Regions from separate parts of the Siphonobacter curvatus genome, predicted to be linked through region 2. Evidence: riboswitches for the same ligand, from Rfam matches in the RefSeq annotation. Region 2 holds a riboswitch; each other region holds the start of a gene.
The links. A riboswitch is a leader RNA that binds a small molecule or an ion and turns the genes downstream of it on or off. The one in region 2 is predicted to bind cobalamin.
Positions count from the first base shown of each region.

Region 1: another riboswitch for cobalamin. It lies ahead of C5O19_RS16955 (TonB-dependent receptor); the one in region 2 lies ahead of C5O19_RS20470 (cobyrinate a,c-diamide synthase).
Region 3: another riboswitch for cobalamin. It lies ahead of C5O19_RS12825 (TonB-dependent receptor plug domain-containing protein); the one in region 2 lies ahead of C5O19_RS20470 (cobyrinate a,c-diamide synthase).
Region 4: another riboswitch for cobalamin. It lies ahead of metE (5-methyltetrahydropteroyltriglutamate--homocysteine S-methyltransferase); the one in region 2 lies ahead of C5O19_RS20470 (cobyrinate a,c-diamide synthase).

Region 1 is NZ_PTRA01000002.1:439,800-445,922, reverse strand. It holds gene C5O19_RS16965 (alpha/beta fold hydrolase) at 1-598, opposite strand, end outside; gene C5O19_RS16960 (winged helix-turn-helix transcriptional regulator) at 720-1,061, shown strand; cobalamin riboswitch at 1,363-1,621, shown strand; gene C5O19_RS16955 (TonB-dependent receptor) at 1,791-4,157, shown strand; gene C5O19_RS16950 (PepSY domain-containing protein) at 4,204-5,742, shown strand; gene C5O19_RS16945 (3-keto-disaccharide hydrolase) at 5,815-6,123, opposite strand, start outside.
Region 2 is NZ_PTRA01000005.1:80,197-86,319, forward strand. It holds gene cobN (cobaltochelatase subunit CobN) at 1-1,404, opposite strand, end outside; gene C5O19_RS20470 (cobyrinate a,c-diamide synthase) at 1,397-2,731, opposite strand; cobalamin riboswitch at 2,838-3,106, opposite strand; gene C5O19_RS20475 (Hsp20/alpha crystallin family protein) at 3,367-3,810, shown strand; gene C5O19_RS20480 (sugar phosphate isomerase/epimerase family protein) at 4,089-4,943, shown strand; gene C5O19_RS20485 (alpha-L-rhamnosidase-related protein) at 5,012-6,123, opposite strand, start outside.
Region 3 is NZ_PTRA01000001.1:3,084,373-3,090,495, forward strand. It holds gene C5O19_RS12825 (TonB-dependent receptor plug domain-containing protein) at 1-1,958, opposite strand, end outside; cobalamin riboswitch at 2,002-2,276, opposite strand; gene C5O19_RS12830 (gluconate 2-dehydrogenase subunit 3 family protein) at 2,537-3,148, opposite strand; gene C5O19_RS12835 (four helix bundle protein) at 3,198-3,647, opposite strand; gene C5O19_RS12840 (GMC oxidoreductase) at 3,675-5,420, opposite strand; gene C5O19_RS12845 (DUF3050 domain-containing protein) at 5,643-6,123, opposite strand, start outside.
Region 4 is NZ_PTRA01000001.1:1,586,574-1,592,696, reverse strand. It holds gene C5O19_RS06450 (cysteine-rich CWC family protein) at 1-140, opposite strand, end outside; gene C5O19_RS06445 (acyl-CoA thioesterase) at 302-688, opposite strand; gene metE (5-methyltetrahydropteroyltriglutamate--homocysteine S-methyltransferase) at 808-3,117, opposite strand; cobalamin riboswitch at 3,349-3,563, opposite strand; gene C5O19_RS06435 (phosphoglycerate kinase) at 3,826-5,013, shown strand; gene C5O19_RS06430 (3'-5' exonuclease) at 5,085-5,708, opposite strand; gene C5O19_RS06425 (FUSC family protein) at 5,930-6,123, shown strand, end outside.

The DNA.
Region 1 (6,123 bases), on a different contig from region 2:
TTTTCGTCATGACAATAAAAGCAGTTGGAATGTTTCCAACCCGTGGATTGCTAATTCTTAGCGGCTCCGTATAGGTTTTGATGGGCTGCGGTACGTCCATGGGCGGCGTGGGTTTGGTAGGACCGAACGGATAGGTCATCACGCTGTCTTTAATGTGCGGTACCATCAGGGCGTCCCAGATCGGACCACACACATCCTTGGCACTTTCCCCATCATTGGGTACCATTGCGTCCAGGTATACGAGTTGACGGATGCGGTCGGGTACCTGCTCCGCCACGCCCGCTATGACCATACCGCCGTAACTATGTCCGACGAGAATTACGTTGTGCAGGTCTTCAAACCGGATCACATTGACAATATCCGAGATGTACGTACTGAGGTTGACGTTGGCATTGGACAAATGCACGCGTTCACCCAAACCCGTAAGCGTTGGTCGGTAAACTTTATCCCCTTTGGCTGCTAGTAAGGCATCCACTTGGGCGTAATCCCATCCACCCGACCAGGCCCCGTGCACGAGCAGAAAGGTTCGTGGCGTACGCGATTGGGCCAGACTGACGGTGGATATTAGAAACGCGAGTAGGAAAAACAGATTTTTCATGAATGAGCTTGTTCGTTAGTATGAATGCGACAAAACTAGCTATATTCACTTTCGAAAAGATAGCTGTTACCTATGGGTAAGTAGTTACCTGAGAGTAAGTACGTATGAACCATTACCAAACATGAAAAGCACCGAACCCGCTTGCCAGTATGAATTGAAAGTAGCCAAAGATGCCATGGAAGTGATTCAGGGCAAATGGCGGATTCCCATTATCATCTCCCTGACGTATGGCAACAAACGCTTCGGTGAAATCCAGCGGGATATTCCGGAGATCTCGCCCAAAATGCTTTCGCAGGAACTAAAGGCACTGGAAGAAAATCAGCTCATTACCCGTACGCTGTACGACAGTATGCCCATCACGGTAGAATACGCCCTGACGCCTCTGGGCCTGTCGATGAAAGACCTGTTGGTCGAATTACGCAACTGGGGGAAGCATTTCAGAAAAGAGATAGTGGGAAAATAAGAAGCGTTACCTTCACTTCTATACTAAATCGTCTATACCAATCCTTGGAGTCAGGGGCGGGTTTAATAGCTGAAAACAGGAGCGACACTGAAATGGCTGCAAAGGCCTAAATTAGCCGCTCGGCGGGTAAAACGATAGAAGCCTTCCTATTGACTTTCCTCTTTCGCAGGGCCTGTCTAAACCGTAGTTAATCGGGCTAAACCTGAGTAAGGTTGAACAAAGACATGAGGTAATGTTATCTCTTCCTTCTTTAATCTATCATTTTTAGCCTACCTTCGCGGCCTCATTCAAGTTCTTTACTTCTTATTCCACGGAAAAAGGTTCTGTCGAAAGACAGATTAATAGGGAATCGTGTGTAAATCACGAGCTGTCGTGCAACTGTAAGTTCTACGCAGTTTGCGGTTGACCGTTTCCGTTTTCAATTACTCAAACATTGGCAACGGAAAACTGAAAACTGTAAACGGCATACGTTTCAGACAAATGAGCCACTGTATCATTCGGTATGGGAAGGCGTCTGAAATAGAACAAGTCAGGAGACCTGCCTTTTTCTTAGCTGGTCATGCTTTCACGGTTTAGAGCGTTATCAAGGGGAGCTTTGCTTTGTTGTATGGGCACAACTGTGCCGATACGCGTATGCCCGTGCGTAAGCTTTCCTGATTTCTTCTCTACCCCCGAACCATTATTAGCTAGAACGCAAGCGAAGAACTTTTAACCTTTTAGTTAAAAGTTATGCTCCCCATTTCTACTTCACGATTAAGTAGCAAAGTCCTTTTTACCACCTGGGTACTACTCTGCGGCATCCTCCTAAAGGCATTTTCGCAACACAAAAACGGCTCGCTGGAAGGGCGAATTGAAACGGAAATTCAGGAACCCCTACCCGGCATTTCCATTCGTCTGGAGCCCACGGGTCTGGGAGTAATCACCCAGGCCGACGGCAGTTTTAAGTTGCAGGCAATTCCGGCGGGAGCGTATACCCTCACGCTGAGCGGTATCGGGTACGAAGTGCGTCAGGTTCAGGTACAGGTCAAAGCCGGCCAAACCCTGCCCCTGCATTATCAGCTTAACCAGAAAACCCACGAGCTTTCGGTGGTGACGGTAACCAGTCAGCGAACCCGCTCGTTTTCGGCGATTAACAAAATCGATGTTCCGCTGCGGGATCTGCCTTTATCTACCAGCTCAGTCAGTTCAAAAACCATCGAGCAACGCGGCATTGATGATTTGGGGGATGCCATGAAAAATACCACGGGCGTTCGTTCCAACAACACCTACGGCGGTTTTCAGCACTTCACCATTCGCGGGTTCAGCAATTTCGTGGTACTGATTGATGGCGTTCGGGATGAGCGACATAACATTTCCACAAGTGCTCCCAACACGAATTTAGCCAACGTCGAACGCATCGAAGTACTGAAAGGCCCGGCTTCCGTTCTGTTTGGGCACTCGGCTTTGGGTGGTATCATCAACATCGTACGGAAACAGCCTACGGCCGATTTCAGGGCTAATTTTTCCGCGACTTACGGGAGTTTCAATACCCGTCGGATGCGGGCTGGTGCGGGTGGTTCGATCAACCCGAAGCTTCGGTACCGGATGGATTTCGGGGTGTCGAATACCGACGGTTTCCGGCAGGCGGGTATCTCTACTAACAATGCCTACGTGGCCTTGGAATATACACCCACCCGCAAGGACTACTTTTATTTGTCGGTGGGAGCCAATAAAGATGTGTACCGCACGGATTCGGGTATTCCCGTTTTGGCGGGCGGCGTGCTGGTTCCCGGCATGGATCTAACGACGCGTTACAACGACCCCGCTGATTTTTTAAAGCATACGCGAACGGATGTTCAGTTTCGCTACGTGCGGCAGCTTATGGCCAACCTGAAACTTTCCAATCAGCTCTCGTATTCGGACGATAACATCGATTATTTTTCAACGGAAGAACTGACGCTCAATACCCGGCGGGATTCCATTACCCGCTCGTTTCCCTACTACTTCAATCACCTCACCAAGCCGTTACAAAATCAGCTGGAGCTGACCTACGATCTCAACATCGCCAAGGTTTCGCAGAAGATTTTGCTGGGGTATTCGCTTAGCGTACTAGACCGTAAAACGTATAACGGTGCTATTTTTGGTGCCGGCAAAGGAGCAACCATTCCCGTACAAAACCCGATTGAAAACCAGGGATATATCGATTACTACGATACCTACTACCGGGCTACGGATGAAACGGTACACGGAATTTACTTACAGGATTTCATCCGGTTTTCCGAAAAAATCAAGGCATTAGTTGGGTTGCGTTACGATGTATTCAAAGGCGAATATTACACCGATCAGGTGGACAAAGACCGCCAGGTAACCAACTACGGAGCGAAATCAACCATAGCCCGGAATGCCCTGACCTATCGGCTGGGCCTAGTCTATCAGCCCATTGAACCTTTATCCATCTATGCCTCGTACTCAACGTATTTCAAACCCTCCCGCCGGGTAGCTCCAAACGGGGAGACGTTCGATCCCGAAACGGGTTATCAGGCTGAAGTGGGCTCCCGACTGGAGCTGTCATCAAAATTTGCCGCTTCGGCTTCGGTCTACTACATGCGAAAAGACAATCAGGTGGAAAGTTTGCCCGGTGGCGTTTTCAAACGCGTAGGTTCGGCGGAATCAAAAGGCTTTGAAGTGGAGGCTCAGGGCAATCCCTTCGCGGGCCTTGATTTGACGGTGGGTTATACTTTTACCAAAGCCCAGTACTTACCCTACGCCAGTGCAGAGGTAAACCCCGTGGCGGGTAAAACGGCGGTGCTGGCTCCGAAGCATCTGGTAAATACCTGGCTAAACTACACGGTTCAGCGAAAAACCTTGAAAGGGCTGAATGCTGGGGTGGGCTTCAACTATCAAAGCGAAGCCTTCGCCAACTCGGCGAATACGTACGTTTTGCCGTCCTATCGAACCGTCGATGTGGCCCTGGGGTATCAGCTGAACCGCGTGGGCATTCGGGCGAATGTGAATAACCTGTTTAACGAACGCTATTTCACCAACGTGATCTTAACCCGGCAGTTTTATCCCGGAGCCACCCGTAATTACCTGCTGACGCTTAGTTACCAACTTTAACCTTTCAGCCGCGGACTTTTGGAGTCTGCGGCTTTGTATATCTTTCGTGAAAACAGTCACCAAAGCCATTCGGCTCGTTCATCGCTACCTGGGATTTGCCTTGAGTCTACTGTTTCTGGTCTGGTTTCTGTCGGGACTGATGATGATGTACGTGTCGTATCCGACGCTCAAATCACACCAGAAGCTGCAACAAACGCCTCCGATTGATTTGACAACCTGCCTGTTAACGCCGGCAGAAGCGATTACTAGAGCAGGAGTAACGGATTCCATCAAATCCATTCGCTTAGGTATGGTACTGAATCGGCCCGTATATCGGATCGTTACCCTACAAAACCGCCAGCTTAGTATCTACGCGGATAACCCGGCTATTTTGCCCTATGCCAGTGAAAGCTTTGCTCGTCAATTGGCTCAGCACTGGTCCCATGCGGGGGTACAGCAGGTTGAAAAATTAACAGAGATCGATCAGTGGATGGCGGCCCACCGCTCACAGGGCTACCTGCCCGAAGTATATCGAATGCAAATGGGCAACGAAGCGGGGACTTATGTGTATGTGTCTCCTTTTTCAAACGAAGTCGTTCAACAGGTTACGGCCCGGCAACGGTTGCTAGCCTGGCTGGGACCGATTCCGCACTGGATTTATCCGACGTTCCTCATCCGTAACCGACCCGTCTGGAGTCAGATAGTCATCTGGGTTTCCATAATCGGAACCCTGATGTGTCTGGCAGGATTGGCGATGGGCTTCATTCGCTACCAACGTAAACGGCCCGAATCGCTGGCGTTTAGTCCGTACAAGAAACGCTGGTTCCGCTGGCATCATTACACGGGTTTTATCTTTGGGCTTTTCGCGTTTACCTGGGTATTGAGCGGCTTGTTTTCCATGAGCCCTTTCAACTGGACACCCTCCGCCCGCCTTTCATCGCAAGCAACCGAACGCTGGATGGGTGGCCCGCTAAACCTGACCTTATTTAAAGTAAGTCCGGCGGCGGCTTATCAGAAGTTATCGCGGGAACTGGTACTCAAAGAGATACAATTAATTCAGTGGAACGGCAGACCTTACTACCTGGCTCTGCAGGACGATCATCACACGCGTGTACTGGCGGCGGATGAAGTCGAAGCCAATCCGTTTCAGACCTTTGAAACTCAGGCAATCGAAGAAGCAATTCGGAAACTGGAACCGAAGGTAGCGGTGCTGGAATCGAAAGTCCTGGACCGTTATGACGCGTACTATTACGCGAAGAACGGCGAAAAACGTTTGCCCGTATTACGAATCAAACTCGACACCCCCGAGCAAATCTGGTATTACGTGGATTTAAAAACGAGTCAGGTGGTATCTAAACACCAGACATTAACACGCGTCGAACGCTGGCTGTATCACGGGTTACACAGTCTGGACTTTAACTTTTTATTAAATCGAAGACCGCTTTGGGATATTACCCTGATCGTTTTATTACTCGGTGGAACGGCTACCAGCAGTACGGGTCTGGTACTAACCTGGCAGTGGCTGCAGCGAAAAAGAGTTACGAAACGAAAGCAAACAACCGTCCGGATGGGGGCTATCAAGCCCGTTTCCGAACGGTTGAAATGAAGGGTGACCGGAAAGAATAGTGAGTCACAGTACCCTGATTGAAAGAAGAGTAAGAAGACCGTTCAAGTCCTCTTACTCTTCTTTCAGTTTAAGGTTACGAAAAGAAATTCCTTGCATCCAGTCCTGTAAGGCCAGGTGCCCTTTGGTAGCTTTGCCAAAAGCCGGGAAGTGTTGGAAATTCGTGTTTTTAATTTTCTGTTTCCATTCTGGTGTGGTTAAATCTTGTTCGGCGGTTAAGACACCATTGAGGTAGAATTCGATTTTACCGTTTTTCTGCTTGATTTCGGATTGGTTCCACTCGCCCACGGGTTTGGTTACGGCTTCGTTTTTCTGGGGAGCAAATCCGTACAGACAACCCGCTCGTTTTTTCAGATCAGCGTT
Region 2 (6,123 bases):
GTTTTTTTCCTTGAAAGAAATGGGAACGGTGATGATACGCCCGTCAAATTCGGGAATGGCAACGTTCATGGCAGTATCGAGGGGTGTCAGGCCACGACTCGACAACTCCCAGGGCACACGACTCATCCCACTCGTGATGGCTTGCAAAATCGGTACGTTGAGCTTACGTAAAGCCCCGGACGAACCTTGCTGATCGGCATCCGTCATGGCGTAGGAAACCGTATTGATCAGTGTATCAATGGCTACGCCCGTCGTGCGGTCGAAAAACTGAAAGGCCTGCGGGCGGCCCGTTTCGGGATGGATCGCTTTCAAGGAAGAAGTATACACTGCCAGGGCATTGATCTGGCGATCTTCCAGCGAACGAATCAGAGCATCCACGAACGCCGTATTCCCACTGATCCAGTGCGAACGGTAAAGGGTAATCCCGACCGTCGGCTGTTGGGGATCGTAGTGCTTTTGCCAGTCGCTCAGCTCCGCATTTTCGGGTAAGTCGGGATGGTAAAGGCCGTGCTCGGGCAGCGTCTGGGGCAGGTCGGCTCCGTACCCCGTCAGCAACAAGTGATCGGAAAGGTAGTACAGCAGCGACGTAAAATTCCCCGCTCCGCCCGCCTGCACGTAGGATAAGGCATCCTGCTGAATGGCCGGAGATACCGTAGAAACCGCCGCAAATTCCGGGTTGAGTTCGCCCGTACCGCTGATGACAATCAAATGTTGTTGATTCTGCTGGGCCCGCTTCACCAGTTCATGAAAACCAGGTACGCTACTGGGCCGTCCGTGAATCCGCAAAATAATTACCTGAGCCGCTCCAATCTCCCGTTCCAGCAACTGAGCCATGTGGGCTTCGGTCTTGATCGCCAGCAGGCTCAGTCCCAGTACTTTGGGAAAATCGTCGGGTAGACTGATCCGGCTGAGAGTCAGCAAATCCGTATCGGCGTGCGTCAGAAACACAATTCCATCGGTGGGCGAGGGCGTTTCCCCGCGTAGGGTGGCCGTTTCCGAGCCTTTCCAGGTATAGTACTGAAAGACAAATTCGGCCAGTTCGGCGGGTGGACTCAGGAAGCAGTCGGCGGCCAGCATGCGGTCGATGTAATCGAAAATGGCTTTGATGTGCCATTCGCTATTGACCGAATGAAACCAGACCGAATGCCCGTCGAAAAGCAGGGTTGCCACGTTCGCCAGCGTGCAGGGCCCCAGGCAGCCGCCTTTGGTCAGGTGAACCTGATTCCGCATTTTTCGGCGGAGCCATTCGTTTTTGTAGACGTCAACCAGCACCGGGGCGTACCCGCGGTCGGTTCGCCCGCAGCAGCAGGCATTATAGCAGTAGGACAAATGTCCCCGCCGCTGGACCAGATTAATGGCTTTTCCATCGGGTCGCATGACCCGTTGCCGTTTGATTTCAGCCATGTGGATGCGTGTAAAGGGAAGTAGCAAGCGTACGTAGCAGATCCGTCAGCCACGGTGGGCCATCGCCCCAGTATAAGTGTACGTACGAAGCCAGGGTATTTTGTATGCGGTAGATTTTAGTCCCGACTTCCACACCCCGGGCATTACGGACCGGAGCCAGGGAGGATAGTTCTTCCGCTTCCTGTAAGGTAGAATAATGAAACTCGTGACCTTTCAGTAAGGTATTTTGAAAGTGAATTTGTCGATAACCCAGGGTCAGCTTCGCGTGTTGCAGACTCGTTGAAAAGGGAAACACCCCGGCCATCGGATAGCTGTGACCATCCACATCGGTTAACTGCTGGCCCAGGTACATCAACCCGCCGCACTCCGCGTAGGCGTATCCGCCGTTCTGGCAATACGCTCGCACGCTTTCCCGAAATGTCGTATTGGCACTCAGGGCCTGAGCGTGCAATTCAGGGTAGCCACCGGGTAGGTACAAGAGATCTGTTTCGGGCAGCTCGGTGTCCCGGAGTGGACTTACGTACTGTACTTCCGCCAGGGCTTCCAGCACCGCTAGGTTTTGGTGATACTGAAATGAAAACGCCTCATCCCGGGCGATAGTCACCTTACAGGCCGTACGATGGGACAAGGCTTGAGCTAGGGAAGCTTCTTCATCGGTTTTAGTAAGGGCCAATAGTCGATCCAGGTCAATGGTCTGCGGAATCTTCCGGGCGATGGCTTCGATGATTCGCTCGTAGTCGATCTCCGAAGACGTGCGTAATCCGAGGTGCCGGGAAGGAATGGTAAAATCGGGATGGGTAGGGAAATAGCCCAGACAGGGCAACCCTACATCCTGACAGGCTTCTTCCAGAAAACGAAAATGCGAGGTCGTCTGTACCCCATTGAAAAGGACGCCGGCGATTTGTATGCCCGCGTAAAAATGCCTGAAGCCGTACAGGAGTGGTGCTGCCGAGTACGCCATTGCCTTGGCGTGTACCACCAGGATGATGGGTATACCCAGGCATTCGGCCAGCGAGGCCGTACTGGCCTGCATCCGGTCGGCTCCGTCGAACAGGCCCATCACGCCTTCGGTAACGGCCACATCTACCCCGGAACGGTACGTTTGATACAGCGTCTGCAGGTGTTCGGGGGAGGCCATAAACAAATCCAGGTTGATACTGGCTCGTCCGGCGGCCGTGCGATGGTGCTGAATATCAATGTAGTCGGGCCCGCACTTGAAGGGCTGAACCGTTACCCCCCGGTGTCGCAAAGCCCGCAACAGACCCAGCGTAAGCGTCGTCTTGCCCGAACCACTATGCGGAGCCGCAATGAGAAAATGACTGGCCATGAAAGAATAAGCTGGCCTTCCTGAAAAAGACAAAAAAGAAGAATCGGAGACGTGTACACCCCTCCGGCAAACCTACTTCTGATTTCCGCCTTAGTCCGTGAAAGCGTGTAACCGATACAAAAAGGCAGGTCTCCTGGCTCGTTTCCTTTCCAACGCCTTCCCATACGCGAGGTACAGTGGCATGATCGTTGGAAAGTGTGTAGAGTTTTGAGTTTAGTGTGGTGGAAGGGCAGGTACTCAAAACACCAAACTCACAACTCAAAACGCATCTAAAACATACAGTTGCACGACAGCTCGTGATTTAAACCGCATCGGCGGTCTGCACGATTCCCTATTCATCCGCGGTTAAGCAGAACCTTTTCGGGGACGAAGATACGTTGCTTTGCGTGCGTTTCAGTAGTATAAACCCTGGGATTCGTCCCCAATGGTTGAGATACTAGTAAGATTAGCGACTCCGTAATCTTTCATTTAACTGTCAAAAGGAAAGATTACCTAATGAAAATTTGACAGTTTTCGCTGACAATAGGTAAGAAAAACAATTTTGGCACGCCCGTTTAAAAGAGCGGAAGTGATGAAGAAACGTCTTCATCGAATTCGTTTGATCAACTTTTAAAAAGGAGGTAACTATGTCACTCATGAGAAAAAAGGATGAGCTGTTTCCCAGCTTCCCCAGCTTTTTTGATGATTTCCTAGGTCGCGACCTTTTCAATTGGAATCAATCGCATTTTTCATCGACGGGTACGACCGTTCCGGCGGTGAATATTCGCGAAACGGCCGATGCGTTTGAAGTCGAAATGGCTTCTCCGGGCATGAGAAAAGAGGATTTTCACATCCAGCTTGACGGAAATACGCTGAAGATTTCCTCTCAAAAGCAATCGGTAACGGAAGACAAAAAAGAAGAACACTACTCCCGTCGGGAGTTTAGCTACCAGTCTTTCGAGCGGACCTTTGTACTGCCGAAAGATGTGGTCAATGAAGAAGGCATCCAGGCCCGTTACGAAAATGGACTGCTGCATCTGACGATTCCGAAACGGGAAGAGGTAAAACAGAAAGCTCCCCGGTTGATTAGTATTCAGTAATTACTGCGATACTTCACTTTTGAAAGGACTGCTTCTAAAGCAGTCCTTTTGTGTATAAGGGGCTATTGAGGGGGTAGGAAGCCTTTTTAATTGTGGTTTGACGAGCGTCTGTGACGCTTGTCAATGCGTTCTACAAGGCAAAGCTTTGCGACAGTTCCTAGATACAAAAGGATTACTCCCGAAGCAGACAAACCAGCAACGAACTTTCCTGCTAGAACGAAAACCACTCGATCAACAAGGAGTGTATCTTTGAATACAAATCTTATCTAAACCTTTCTATGAAAGTATTCTTTGTCCGCACACTTCTGATGGCTCTGCTAGGGCTGGAAGTCACCTTTGCCCAAAGTAACAAACCTTTATATACTTTTCCCATTGGCGTTCAGGCGTATACCTATCGCAATGAGTTTGCGAAAGACGTAGAGAAAACGCTGGATCTGATTGCCTCGCTGGGTATTACGGAAATCGAGGGAAATACGCCGAAAGGCCTGACTCCCGAAGCGTACAAGCAGATGCTCCAAAAGCGGAAGCTTACCATACCCGCCACAGGAGCTTCGTACGAGGAGCTGGTGAGTGACCCTCAGAGTGTTATCAAACAGGCAAAAGCCCTGGGCTCCCGGTACGTTATGGTCGCCTGGATTCCGCATCAGGGAGCATTCAACATCGATCATGCGAAAAAAGCCGTCGAAGATTTTAACAAAGCGGGCAAAGTACTGAAAGCTGCGGGTTTAACTTTCTGTTACCACAACCACGGCTACGAGTTTAGCCCTTACGAACAGGGAACGTTGTTTGATTACCTCGTCAAAAACACCAATCCGTCGGATGTTTCCTTTGAGCTGGATGTTCTATGGGCCCAACACGGCGGGGCCGACCCCGTGGCTTTGCTCAAAAAATACGGCAAACGGTTTGAGCTAATTCACCTGAAAGACCTTAAGAAAGGAGTAAAAGGAGACTTTACGGGATCAACCCCGCTGGAAAACGACGTAGCGTTAGGAACAGGACAGATCGATATTCCCGGCGTTATTAAAGAAGCCAAACGACTGGGCATTCGGCATTACTTTATTGAGGATGAAAGTCCGAGTATCGCTCAGCAGGTGCCCCAAAGCATTGGGTACCTGAAAGGATTAAAAGAATAAAAATGCCTTGATAGAAAAGCCCCCGCTTAAAAATCAGCTTTTAAGTGGGGGCTTTTTGTCTAAATACCTTATAACTCAAGTACCTGTGGTCCTTCCTGAAGGGGATACGTTTTGCCCTTCCAGTGAAGAGTTCCGCTCGTCGCCGAAGGAAGGGTGATGCGGGCGGTTAACTTGCCTTGTGCGTTTAAGGTATACTGCGTTTTGATCGTCCCTGCGGGGTGCGGCATACTCCCCGAAGCTTGTTTCAAGGTACCCAAGGCCGGAGCAATCCGTATTTTCTTAAAACCTGACGCCTCGGAATCAATGCCGAGTACGATGCGGTAAAATTCAATATTCGGACTCGAACCCCAGGCGTGGCAGTCCGAACGGGATGGTTCAGGCATTTCAGCCCAGGTCGTCAGGCCCAGCTTCATCTGCTCCTGCCAGAGTTGCAGGTGATCCAGCAGAAGATCGCCCAGTCCGGCTTTACTCAAAGCCTGATTCACGTAGTAGCGAAAGTAAATAGTGGTTTGCGTCAGACTACGATCCGAAAGTACCGTTTGCATCACCTGTTTCGCCTGATCTGCTTCGACTACGTCCGCGAGTACCGCCAAGGCATTGACGTGCTGGGAGTACGAACGCTGTGTTTTCGTATCGGCCAGTAGCCCTTTTTCCGGGTTCCAGTAATGCTGATAAATGGCTTTCTTCAGGTTCGTTTGTAGCGTTTGGTAATGCTGTGCCAAAGCGGGCATGCCCAGGTTTTGTTCGAGTTCAGCGGCCATTTGCAGGGACATCAGATACAGCAAATCCTGAAAAGCCGAGTCGCCGTCTTTTTCACGGGGCGGTTCGCCGTAATCAAAGCTGCCCGCCCAGTCGGCAAAAAACCAGTTCGGAACATAGCCTAAACTGTAATCGGGCTTGAGCCATTGTTCGTACCAGGATAAAATCTGCCGGTGAGCGGGAAGCAGCGTTTTCAGATAGGCCGCATCGTCCCGGTAGCGGTAGTAATCATAACCCATGCCAAGCCAGAGCAGCGAAAACGAGGAAATAAACTGGTGCAGATTGGAGGGGTAACGGCTCATGGTTAGTCCATCGGCTACCATCGACTGCCGACCCTGCTCCAAAGCATTTTTCACCAGCCACGGATCGCGGGTGTTATAGAGGGTAATCAAGGCCTGGATGCGGGTATCGCCAAAATACT
Region 3 (6,123 bases), on a different contig from region 2:
CCAGCCGTGAAGTTTCGGCCTCGGGTATTGTATCCGTAGCTATCAAAATACTGCTCATTCAACAGATTACGGACATCGCCGTAGACGCGAAGGAAAGTATTAATCTGGTATTCGGCGTAAACGTCCAGAGTGGTATAGGGTTTCAGCTCGACGAGCTCCGTTTGAAAAGTTTCGCCGTTGTAGAATCGATCCGAACGTTTACCCAGGGAGCGTACCGTAGCGGAAGCAAATACTTTTGGTGTAATCTGGTAGCCGAGCGTGGCATTGACCAGCATCTTTGGGCGACGGAATAGATTATTAAATGTCGTATCGCGTCCATTCAATGGCTGGGTGACCTGCCCGGTCACGTAAGTCGCATTCGCCGTCAGCGACCAGCCGTTTGACAGGTAAGAGCCTTCAAGTTCGAACCCATGATCTTTTTGCTGGTTGTAATTCACGTACCGACCATACGGAGGCTGGTTGAGCGACTGGAAATCGATCACTTGTTTAATCAGGCGGTCAAAATACAGCACCCGCACATTGGACTTTTTGTCTTTGCTAAACCATTGTACCCCCAGCTCCAGCGAACGACTGGTTTCCGGTTTCAGGCTTTTGTTACCATAGGGCGAGTATAACTGATACAGCGTAGGCGTCCGGAAGCCACTGGAGAGGTTCACAAAGGCTTTGTATCGATCCTTGAACAGATACGAAGGGTTGACTGAATACGTAACATTGCTTCCGTATAAAGAATGATGATTATACCGGCCTCCCAATTCCAGAGCCAGGTTGGTTCGACTACGTAACAAAGCCGTTATGTAGGCACTAATCAATTGCGTATGAGCCGTATCTTTTTGAATGGGTGGGCCGTATGGATTAGCCTGATAGGTATTTTGTGAACGAAGATCGGCTCCCGTGATGAGATCAAACCAGGGTCGTATATTCCAGGAATGGTAGAGTTCGGCGAAATGAGTATTCCCCTCAAAACTCGACTGATCCAGCTCGGATTTCCGGTCAAAGGTCGTAAACGCATAATTGGCCGTCAGCTTTCCGAGTTTGTGCGTATACTCAAAACCCGTACCGGCCATTTTCATGGTATTGGTATAGTCATAGTTCGTACTATCGGTAAAAGCTCCGGCATCTAGCTCGTTTCGATACCAGGAATACATACCACGTACTTTCCAGAGCAACTTCGACCCCAGTTGAATCCCACCGTTGAACAGGGCATTGTCCTGCCAGAACCCATCTTTGTCGAAGTTTTGATTGCCTTTCGCATCGTGTGCCGCCGAAAACCCATCGGAGCGTAACCGCGTGTACTGGGCGTTGAAATATCCGGCTTTGGAAGAACTGTTCAGGCCCACCGTACTCCGAAACGTACCATAACTTCCCGCCTGTACCGTCGCCGAAGCTCCTAACGGACGGTCGCCTTCTTTTCGGGTGAAAATATTGATGACCCCCGCCACGGCATCGGAACCGTACAGGGTAGACTGGGCTCCTTTGAGAATTTCGATCCGTTCGATTTCGCCCACGGAGAGTAAGTTTAGATCGAAGGTGTTATTGATGCCGGAGGGGTCGTAAATGGGTACGCCGTCGAGCAGAATCAAGGTATTGCCCTGACCAGCTCCGCGTGCGTATACATCCTGGTTGGTACCGAGAGGTCCCTGGGTCCCAACCACCATAAAGCCGGCCTGACGCGAAAGCAATTCACCGACGGACTGCGTAGCATATTTTTGGAGGACTGAATCCGGTAACACGGTGACGACTTTTCCGGTCTGGGAAAGTTTCTGATCGGTACGGTTGGCCGTCACAGTGACGGGTTCCAGTTGGGTTTCCTGAGCCCAAACGGCCGTTGTAGCCAACAAAAAGAGAAGGGTACTTTTGGTAAAAACGCTCATCGTTTTCTGAATAAAAGAGATGATGAGCAATCCGGTTACGCGAGGCGAAAGGCATAAACGATACGGACGGGCGTCTGAGCCACCCACCAATAGTCTACCTTTCCTAAACGACTTTTCACCCGAAAGCTCGAAATGGATTTCGTTTCAGGCAGGTCTTCTGGCTCGTTTCACCCCAGACGCCTTCCCATACCGAAACGGGTACAGTGGCGAATTGTCTGGAAATTGGATTGTTTTGGGTTTTGTGTTCAGCGTTTTGAGTTACTATTCATTAGAACCCCAAACGCTAAACTCAACACTCGAAACGATCCCGAAACTTACAGCTACGGGGATAGCCCCGGATTTGCACCGGTGTTCCCTTTTAATCCGGTACCGGGATGTACCGAAACCTAAAACGTCCGCAAAAGTAGGGAAAATAAAAATGCTGACCCGGTATTTCTCCGAATCAGCATTGGGGAATGGGTTTGAGGTGCGATGGGGTTTGAGTAAAGTTTCAAGTGTGAAAAGGTTTGATAGTGGTTTCAGATGAGAGAGGAGCTTGTAAGTACATTCAGATGAACCTATGCTATGAATGTTACTAACCTATTTTGCTCAACCTTGCATTCTACTTAAACTTCAAACTTTACTCTAACTTCAAATCCTATCAAACCACCTTTAAACCTCAAATCTTATTCATAACTCAAGCCATACTGCTTCAGTACCTCTTCGGGTACACCTTCCCAATTGTTGGGGGTGTTTCCTACGTAGCCGAGGTCGTCAAAGCCCATGCGGGTAGTGTAGAAACCGGTAAGCGTCATGTCCCGCATTTTGTTGAAAAAGGCCACTCCCTGTGAGTACTGTGGCTTTGCCTGCTCAGGGTAGGCAATGTCATCGACAATTTCGATTTGCTGGGGCTTCGTCAGTTCTACGAACTTCTTGTTAAAGCGTTTGCGGCTTTCGCTGTCGAGCCAGGCCAGCCCACCCCGCAGGGGCGTCTGGTGTACGGGCTGATCTTTCGCCATAAACTCGATGAACGCGGGTACGCCCGCCTGCGAGGCACTCCCCGACTTCTGATCGGCGGGAAGAATGATGTCGCAGAGGACCGTAATCGTTTTCAGTTCGTGCGGCGTAAAGAACTTTTCCGCCTGAAGTTTAGCATCCCGAATGGCTTCGGATTTCTGCCGTCCGCCGGGAATCTGTAGCGGTTTCTCGGGCGGTGCCGCCACCAGGTCCGTCGAAGGAACCGTAGCCATGCCCAACGACCCGAGTGCAATGGATTTAAGTGTATCGCGACGTTTCATGTGTTTCAGTTTTCAGTTGCCTGTTTTCGGTTTTCAGTGATTAATACTTCTATTCCGTCCAGTCCTGATAATCCAACGCTAGTTCCTGTAATTGATGTTTGTCAGTAGAGCCTTTGTATTTACTTCCCCTGATTTCCGTTTTTGACAGATAGGTAATAAATCCAGCGATCATTTTACCAAGCTCATCGGCATCTGCGTACACTTTTTCAAAGATTTCTGTCGAAATGTACTGACGATCTAATGCTCGGTATAACTGAGATTTGACTTCCGTTAACGAACCTTTGGAGATTCCCAGAAACTGGATAAACTCACCTTTGCTTGCTCGTCCAAAACCCTCAGCAATATTGTCCATGACCAAATCTGCCGAACGCCTGATCTGTCTTCGATGGTCAAAGTCCATGCCAAAGGGACCCGTCCCCATTAATTCAAAAATCAATACGGAAAATACCCTAGCTTTTTGCCAGATTTTTAAATCCTCAAATCGCTGAACGGTAGCCATAATTGAAAACTGTAAACAGAAAACTCTTTATAAATTCTTCTGTTTCACCTGATCAATGATGTAGTCACTCGTTCGCATGGACATCGCCAGGATCGTCCAGGTTACGTTTTTGTCGCCCTGGGTGACGAACGGAGCGGCGTCTACGACGAACAGGTTCTTCACGTCGTGGCCCTGCATAAAAGAGTTCAGAGCGGATTTCTTGGGATCACTGCCCATCCGAACCGTACCGATTTCGTGAATAATTTTGCCGGGAGCTTCCAGACCGTAGTTCTGTTCTTTTCCCGGTTTATTTCCTAACGCAATACCTCCCATTTCATGGATCATTTCTTCAAACGTATCCTGCATGTGCTTGGCCTGCTTCACTTCGTTTTCCGACCATTTGTAGTGGAAACGCAGCGTGGGAATCCCGTATTTATCAACGTTATTCGGATCGATTTCGCAGTAGTTACTTTCCAAGGGAATCGGTTCACCGCGACCGGCCATACCCACGTACGCTCCGTAGAAACGGCGGGCATCTTCTTTCAAACGCGAGCCGTAACCACCCGAAGGCAATGACTTTCCATCGGTATAGGCGTACTTGCCGTTCATGCCGTGAATCCCCATACCGTAGCCGTACATGGGCATACCCATACCACCACCGTACTCGATGTGGTAGCCGCGAGGGAAGTCCAGCTTTTTATTATCCAGCCACCAGGGGGTGTATACGTGCATACCGCCTACGCCGTCTTCGTTGTACCGTTTCCGGTTCATCAGGGCCGGAATGAAGGCCGAACGGCTGGCTCCCGTCGAGTCATTCAGGTATTTACCGATGACCCCGCTAGAGTTAGCGAGTCCATTCGGGAAACGGGCCGATTTGGAGTTCAGCAACAGACGGGCTGATTCACAGGAACTAGCCGCCAGTACTACAATCTTTCCGCGTACCGTCCGCTCCTGTAAGGTAGCGGTATCCACGTACGAAACACCCGTACACAATCCGGTTTTCTGATCGGTTAGTACTTCGCGAACCATCGCTCCGTTGATCAGTCGCGTATTCCCCGTTTTGACCGCCGGTTTGCAAAGGCAGGACGAAGAAGAAAAGTCAGCGTATACCTGACAAGCCCGGCCGCACTGCGAGCAGTAGAAACACTGACCGCGTTCGTCGTTAATTTTTTTTGTCAGAATCGATAGACGCGACGGAATAACTGGGATCCCCAGATTTTTACCCGCCTTCTTGAGCATCAATTCGTGCAAACGCGGTTTGGGAGCCGGTAAGAAATGACCGTCGGGTTCGTTACGAAGCCCTTCTTTCGAACCGAAAATACCGATGAGTTTATCGACTTTATCGTAATACGGAGCGACATCGTCATACGTAATCGGCCAGTCATCCCCGATGCCCGTGAGCGTTCCACGACGAAAATCGTCGGGACCGAAACGCAGGGAAATACGGCCCCAGTGATTGGTACGGCCGCCGAGCATCCGGCTACGGAACCAGTGAAATTCGGTACCTGGTGCCGCTGAATACGGTTCGCCTTCCAATTGCCAGCCTCCCCAGGCGGCGTCGAAATCGCCGAAGGGACGTGTGGTACTGGCTCCACGGCGAGGGGATTCCCAGGGGAATTTCAATTGCGTAATGTACTTGGGATCAGCAGGATCGTAGTAACCTCCTGCTTCCAGTAAACAGACTTTGGCTCCGGCTTTCGATAACTGATAAGCCGCCATGCCGCCACCCGCACCCGAGCCAACGATGATAACATCGAATACTTCGGGCGTTTCCTGGATGTGGAAATTGCTCATAAGCAGTGCGTGAAGAAATAGGTATAGACTCGTTGTTGGTACTGAAACTTAAAGGTAAAGATTTGTACGCTTACTTCTAGAGAAGTTAGGCTTTGAAGCAAGTAGAATTTTTCCAAGAAGGTATAGAATTCTTCACCGGAATAAAAAAGCTTACTTCAAAGCCTCAGCTTTCTTTGGACGTATTGCCTTAGAAACGCTGCAATTACTTAAAAATTTTACGAATTAGTTCTGATCGACGGGTTCTAAACGACTCGTGATGGAATTCCATAGATCAATCCGCTGACGAATCGATTCCTCCGCCGTGGCAATGGCTTCCTGCCATTTGGTCTCGTCGTTACCACAGAGTTCTTGCACCATGGCTTCCGCCAGATGACCATGATGCCCCCCGTCTACTTCAATGTGTCGTTCGAGGTAGTACCGGAAGGTGTCGAGCTGACCCGGAAAGCGTTCGTTGAGATTACGTACTAATTCGATGAACAGATCCGGAATCAGGTCTTCGCGTCCGTAGGTAAATGCGGCGGCGATTTCGTGGGGACGATTGCGATCAATAACGGAAAACGTAAAAGCTACGAATTGCCGGGCTCCTTCGGGAATGCTGGCATTTTCCAAAGCTTCAGTTACGGATTTACCCTGCCGCAGGTCGGCTACGAAGGCTTCAATAACCGTGGTATCGGCCTGTAATTCCTGCATGGCCCGCAGGTAT
Region 4 (6,123 bases), on a different contig from region 2:
ATCACCGAAATGTCACGAATGTATTGCATTTCATTTGGCGTCAGGGCTACGTTCATGCAATCACATTTCAGACTGGCGTTGAGTTTGCAGGTGAACAACCGTCCACAACGCGGGCAACCTTCGATGGCGTGTTTAGACATAAGAAGTTGGTAGTTTTCGGTTTACCGTTTTCAGTTTGAAGCGTTTGCGAACTTTAATAACGCTCTAGTGAAAGCTCGCTTCCAGAACAGTAAAATTCTGCGTGTAGTTGCATACCCCTTATTATTCACTCCACTGAAAACTGTAAACCGAAAACTGTAAACTAATCCAGAATTTTCACCGGCTTCTTATCCGCGTCAATCGCTACGAACGTAAACGTGCCGTGGATGGCGAGTTCGCGGCCTTCGGCGTACATGCTTTCGACAAAAATCTCCACGCTTACCCGCATACTCGTGTTTCCGACGTGTACGACATTGCCAATCAGCTCCACCAGCATTCCCGCCTGAATAGCCTGACGGAAATCAATGCGGTCGCTCGATACCGTCACCATCGGTTTTCGGGCCAGTCGCGTCGCCGTGATGAAGGCAATTTCATCCATCCACTGCATCGCCATACCCCCGTACAGCGTATCATAATGGTTGGTCGTATTCGGAAAAACAGCTTTAAATACGCGGGTTTCTGCCGCTTTGATTTTTTCTTCTAAAGACATGAGAAATGGGTTTTGAGTTTAGGGTTTAGAGGTTAGGGTTCTGAATCGAATCATGGGGTTATCCGTTATACGCTACGGTCTACGCAACTCAAAACACTAAACTCTAAACCACAAAACCTCTAAACGCTTATCGTCTGCTGGAGCTGCCTGGCGGCGGCTACCATGTTTCGTAAGGCCTGATCGGTTTCGGCCCAACGGCGGGTTTTCAGGCCGCAGTCGGGATTGACCCACAAGTTACGAGCCGGAATCGTACGAAGTGCTTTTTCCAGCAAATGTGCCATTTCTTCCACGCTCGGTACACGCGGCGAGTGAATATCGTACACGCCGGGTCCGATCTCATTGGGGTACTGAAAGTCCGAGAATGCTTCCAGCAATTCCATCTGCGAACGGGAGGTTTCGATGGTAATCACGTCGGCATCCATCCGGGCGATGGCCTCCATGATATCGTTGAATTCCGAGTAACACATGTGCGTGTGAATCTGCGTCTGGTCCGCTACCCCCGAAGCACTCAGCCGGAACGCGTCCACGGCCCAGGTCAGGTACGCCGCCCAGTCCGCCCGCCGCAGAGGCAATCCTTCGCGAATGGCGGGTTCGTCAATCTGAATGATCCGGATGCCTGCTTGTTCCAGTTCCTGTACCTCATCCCGAATCGCTAAGGCAATCTGGAAGGCCGTATCCTTACGTGGCTGATCATCCCGGACAAAGGACCATTGCAGGATCGTGACCGGACCCGTCAACATCCCTTTCATGTATTTCTCGGTTTTCGATTGAGCGAAGGTCGTCCAACGTACCGTCATGGCTTCGGGACGTTCTACGTCACCGTAAATAATCGGTGGCTTCACGCAACGACTGCCGTAACTCTGTACCCAGCCATTTTGAGTGAAGACGTAGCCCGTCAGTTGCTCGCCGAAGTATTCTACCATGTCGTTACGCTCGAACTCGCCGTGTACCAGTACGTCCAACCCTACTTCCTCCTGCCAGCGAATGGACCTTTCGATTTCCGCTTCTACAAACGTTTCATAATCAGCCTTCGTTACTTCGCCTTTCTTGTACTTCGCCCGCCATTGCCGCACTTCGTCGGTTTGGGGAAAGGAACCAATGGTGGTCGTGGGGAAGAGCGGTAATGGCAGGCTTTCTCCTTGAATTTGTTGACGAACGGCAAACGCACTATCCCGCTCAAAATCATCCGTTTGCACGGCCTGTACCCGCGTTTTAACGGCAGTTTTGTGAATCAGCAGACTCGTCCGGCGACTTTCCAAAGCCACCTGATTTTCCAGCAATAAGCCCTGAGCCTCTCCCTTGGACAGACGTCCCAGCGTCACTACTTCACCGAGTTTCTGCTTGGCAAAGGCCATCCAGTTTTTGATTTCCGGCGTCAGGACGGCTTCGTTTTTCTCTAGATCCAGGTCATACGGTACGTGCAGTAGCGAGCAGGACGGAGCAATCCAGACACGGTCTTTGCCCAGTACGTCCACCGCTCGCTGAATGAACGTCAACGATTGCGTGAAGTCATTTTTCCAGACGTTTCGTCCGTCCACGACGCCCAGCGAAAGGATTCGTTGCGAAGTGACAAAACTGGTATCGGCCAGGATGACTTCCAGTTGTTCGTTGCCGCGTACCAAATCCACGTGCAAAGCCGCTACGGGCAATTGCAGGGTCAGGGCCAGGTTGGGCTGTATGCTTTCAAAATACGTGGCAACCAGCAAGGATAGCTGAGGTACCGCCCGGGCTAGGTACTCGTAGGCCTGCTGAAAAGCGATTTGCTCATTCTCGGATAAGTCCAGCGTCAGGCAGGGTTCGTCGATCTGTACCCAGGTCGTACCTCGGGTAGCCAGTTCGCGTAGTACGTCGGCGTACACGGGCAACAAGCGTTCGAGCAGATCAATGCGATGGAAACCCGCTTCTTTTTCTTTGCCCAGTAACAGAAACGATACGGGGCCAAGCAAGACGGGCTTCGTCAGAATACCCATTTGCTTGGCATCTTCAAAGTCGTGAATGACTTTATCGGAATACCGCTTAAACTGCTGATTTTTCAGAAACTCCGGTACGATGAAGTGGTAATTGGTATCAAACCATTTCGTCATTTCCATGGCTCTGATGTCCAGCCCATTCTGCTGAATACCCCGGGCCATGGCGAAGTAGATTTCCAGTTCGCGATTACTCTTACCGTCAATCAGCGACTGGTAACGCTCGGGTACCGCCCCTACCATCAGGGCCGTATCCAATACCTGATCGTAATACGAAAAGTCGTTGGAAGGAATCCACTGGATACCGGCTTCCTGTTGCGTTTGCCAGTTTTGCCGACGGACCTGCCGTCCGGCCCAGAGGAGTTCATCTTTGGAGATTTTTCCGGCCCAGAATTGTTCGCTGGCCCATTTTAGTTCGCGTTTGCTGCCCACACGGGGGTAGCCCAGGTTGTGCGTAACCATGTTGTTTGTGTTAAAAAAGGGTTTAAAAAAACGCCTCTGAAACACCCAACCCGCCAAAAAAGGTGAATTGTTACGAATGCGTAGGCATACGATCTCCGGCTCACGTTCCTCGCTGAACGTCAGAAGAAGAATACACGTTTTCGACCCCGCTCTGAGCATCAGAACCGGGCGAAGAAACGCCTACAACATTTGTAAAATCAATGCGTGCATCAGGCCTTAGTCGTGAAGGCATGACCATTGAGAAGGTTGGCAAGTCTCCTGGCTTGTACCATGCTGGCCCCCCTTCTCATTCCTCACGGAACAATGGGAAATTTGGGCAGCACGTGTTTCGCTGCGGCGAAACGGGTACTTACAGTAGCACGTCTGCTCGTGATTTACACACGATTCCTTTTTCATTCCTTGGCGAGCGAAGACCTCCCCACGAAACCAACCATCCGATTGACGGGCATTACAAAGAACGCCGCAAATATAGAGCATAGTTTTTTTAAATATGGAAGCAGAATCTTTTTTAGAAAAGACGTTACTCCACCTACTCATTGCTGCAGCGTATATCTTTTTAGCAAAATTTTAAGAGGTTTCGCTTAAAAACTCGTCAGGTTTAGGGAAGTTTGGCCGAATTTCTAAATTTGTTCCGTTCTTGACTAACGCTTCAGAACTTTGTTACCGCGTGGTCTTACCATTACTCATTTAAACTTCTGATTCTATCTGATGAAGACGCTGAACCAGTACAATTTCGCCGGAAAAAAGGCACTTGTCCGCGTAGATTTCAATGTCCCTTTGAATGACCGCTATGAAATTACTGACGATACCCGCATCAAAGCTACCATCCCCACGATTCAGAAAATTCTGAACGACGGTGGTTCGGTAATCCTGATGTCGCACCTGGGTCGTCCGAAAGACGGTCCTACCGAAAAATATTCGCTCAAACACCTGGTTAATGCCCTGTCGCTGATTTTCAACCGTCCGGTAAAATTTGCCGATGACGCCATTGGTCAGCAGGCTGTAGATCAGGCCGCTAACTTGCAGCCCGGTGAAATCCTGCTGCTGGAAAACCTCCGTTTCTACAAAGAAGAAGAAAAAGGAGACGTGGCTTTCGCCGAGAAACTGTCTCGCCTGGGTGATGTTTGGGTAAACGATGCTTTTGGTACAGCTCACCGGGCACACGCTTCAACGGCGGTAATCGGTCAGTTCTTTACTGATAAAGTAAGCGGTTACGTCATGCAAGCCGAACTTGACAACGCTCAACGGATTCTGGATAATGTAGAGCGTCCGTACACGGCGATCATGGGTGGAGCGAAAATCTCCGATAAAATTCTGGTGATCGAACGCCTGCTGGATAAAGTGGATACGCTGATTCTGGGTGGCGGTATGACCTACACCTTCACGAAAGCCTTGGGTGGACAAATCGGAAACTCCATCCACGAAGACGACAAAATGGAGCTGGCTCTGGAGCTGATCGAAAAAGCGAAAGAAAAAGGAGTCAATCTACTGATGCCGCTAGATACGGTGATTGCCGATAAGTTTTCCAACGACGCCACCAAAACGACGGTTCCTTCGGGTCAGATTCCCGAGGGCTGGGAAGGGCTGGACATTGGACACCAGTCGATCGTAGTATTCAAAGAAGCCATCCTGAATTCGAAAACGATTCTCTGGAATGGTCCGATGGGTGTATTCGAATTCCCGAATTTTGCTGTAGGCACCAACGCCATTGCGGAGTACGTAGTGACGGCAACTGAAGAAAACGGAGCCTTCTCACTCATCGGTGGTGGTGATTCCGCCTCTGCGGTAAACAATGCCGGTTACGGTGACCGCGTAAGCTACGTATCGACGGGCGGTGGAGCTCTGCTCGAATACATGGAAGGCAAAACGCTTCCCGGGGTAGCGGCTCTGGATTAATTTCCTGACGAAATACCCAAACGATAAAGAGCCGATCCTGTAGGATCGGCTCTTTATCGTTTATTCTTTCCTTACTCCGCCAGTTTAAACTTTTTGGCAAGAGCAAATACTTCTTTGAACGATTTCGTAGTCAGCTGAGCGTCTTCGAGGGCATTGTGAAATTCGGCGTCTTCCCGTTCCAGTCCAAAATAACCCGCAATGGCTTTCAGACTCAGTGACTTAGGTACGGGCTTGCCATTGGCTTTCAGTACTTCAAAGGTGAAATAGCCGAGCGTATGCAGATCCAGCAGTTTGTTGGAATACGGCCACTTGATTTTCTCTTCCCGGTAGGCGTACCGCAGGAAATTAATATCGTTGATGACGGATTGTCCGCTAATGATAACATCCCGCAGGTATTGGGAATTATCCAGCGTCTGGGTACGGCCCCGCAGTCGACCGAGCTTTTCCAGTATCCACTCTTCAAATTGTGGGATGACGTCGTAAATCATGGGAGCGTCGTCCAGATCGCTCAGACTCAGACCGTGAATTTTAGCTGAATATTCCGAGAAAGCTTCTTCGTTTTCCGGATAGACATTCGACAGATACGTTCCCAGTTCATTCCAGTCATCATCGCACAAAACGGCTCCAATTTGTATGATTTCATTCCAGCCGGGTTCACCTCCGGTCATTTCCAGGTCTAAAACAAGATAAGGCATCGGTTCAAGTTGAGTAGAATTCAAAGATAAGGCAACAGCCCTATTATTCACCGGTTTTCGATTCAGGAATCCAGAAAGCAGTCATTCTGGAAATTTTGTTCAAATGATTGCGTAGATTATTAGAATAGTACAAAAATATTCAAAACTCTTCAGGCAGTTTGTGCGTTAATTTTATAGAAGCCATTAAAGTACGACCGTTTGGTCACAGCCCGAAAAGTACCATGATCTATAAAACACTTATTAACCCCAAGAAACGAATCATTGAGCTTGAAAAAACAATTTTAGAAGAAATCGAGCTCAAAAAAACCACTTTTTTGTATGCGTTCCGGATTTTGTTCGGAGCAGCCATTGCCTGGATGTTACTCGATTTGCTTCACATCGAGAAAAAAGAATGGGCACTTATTTCGGTAGCCAT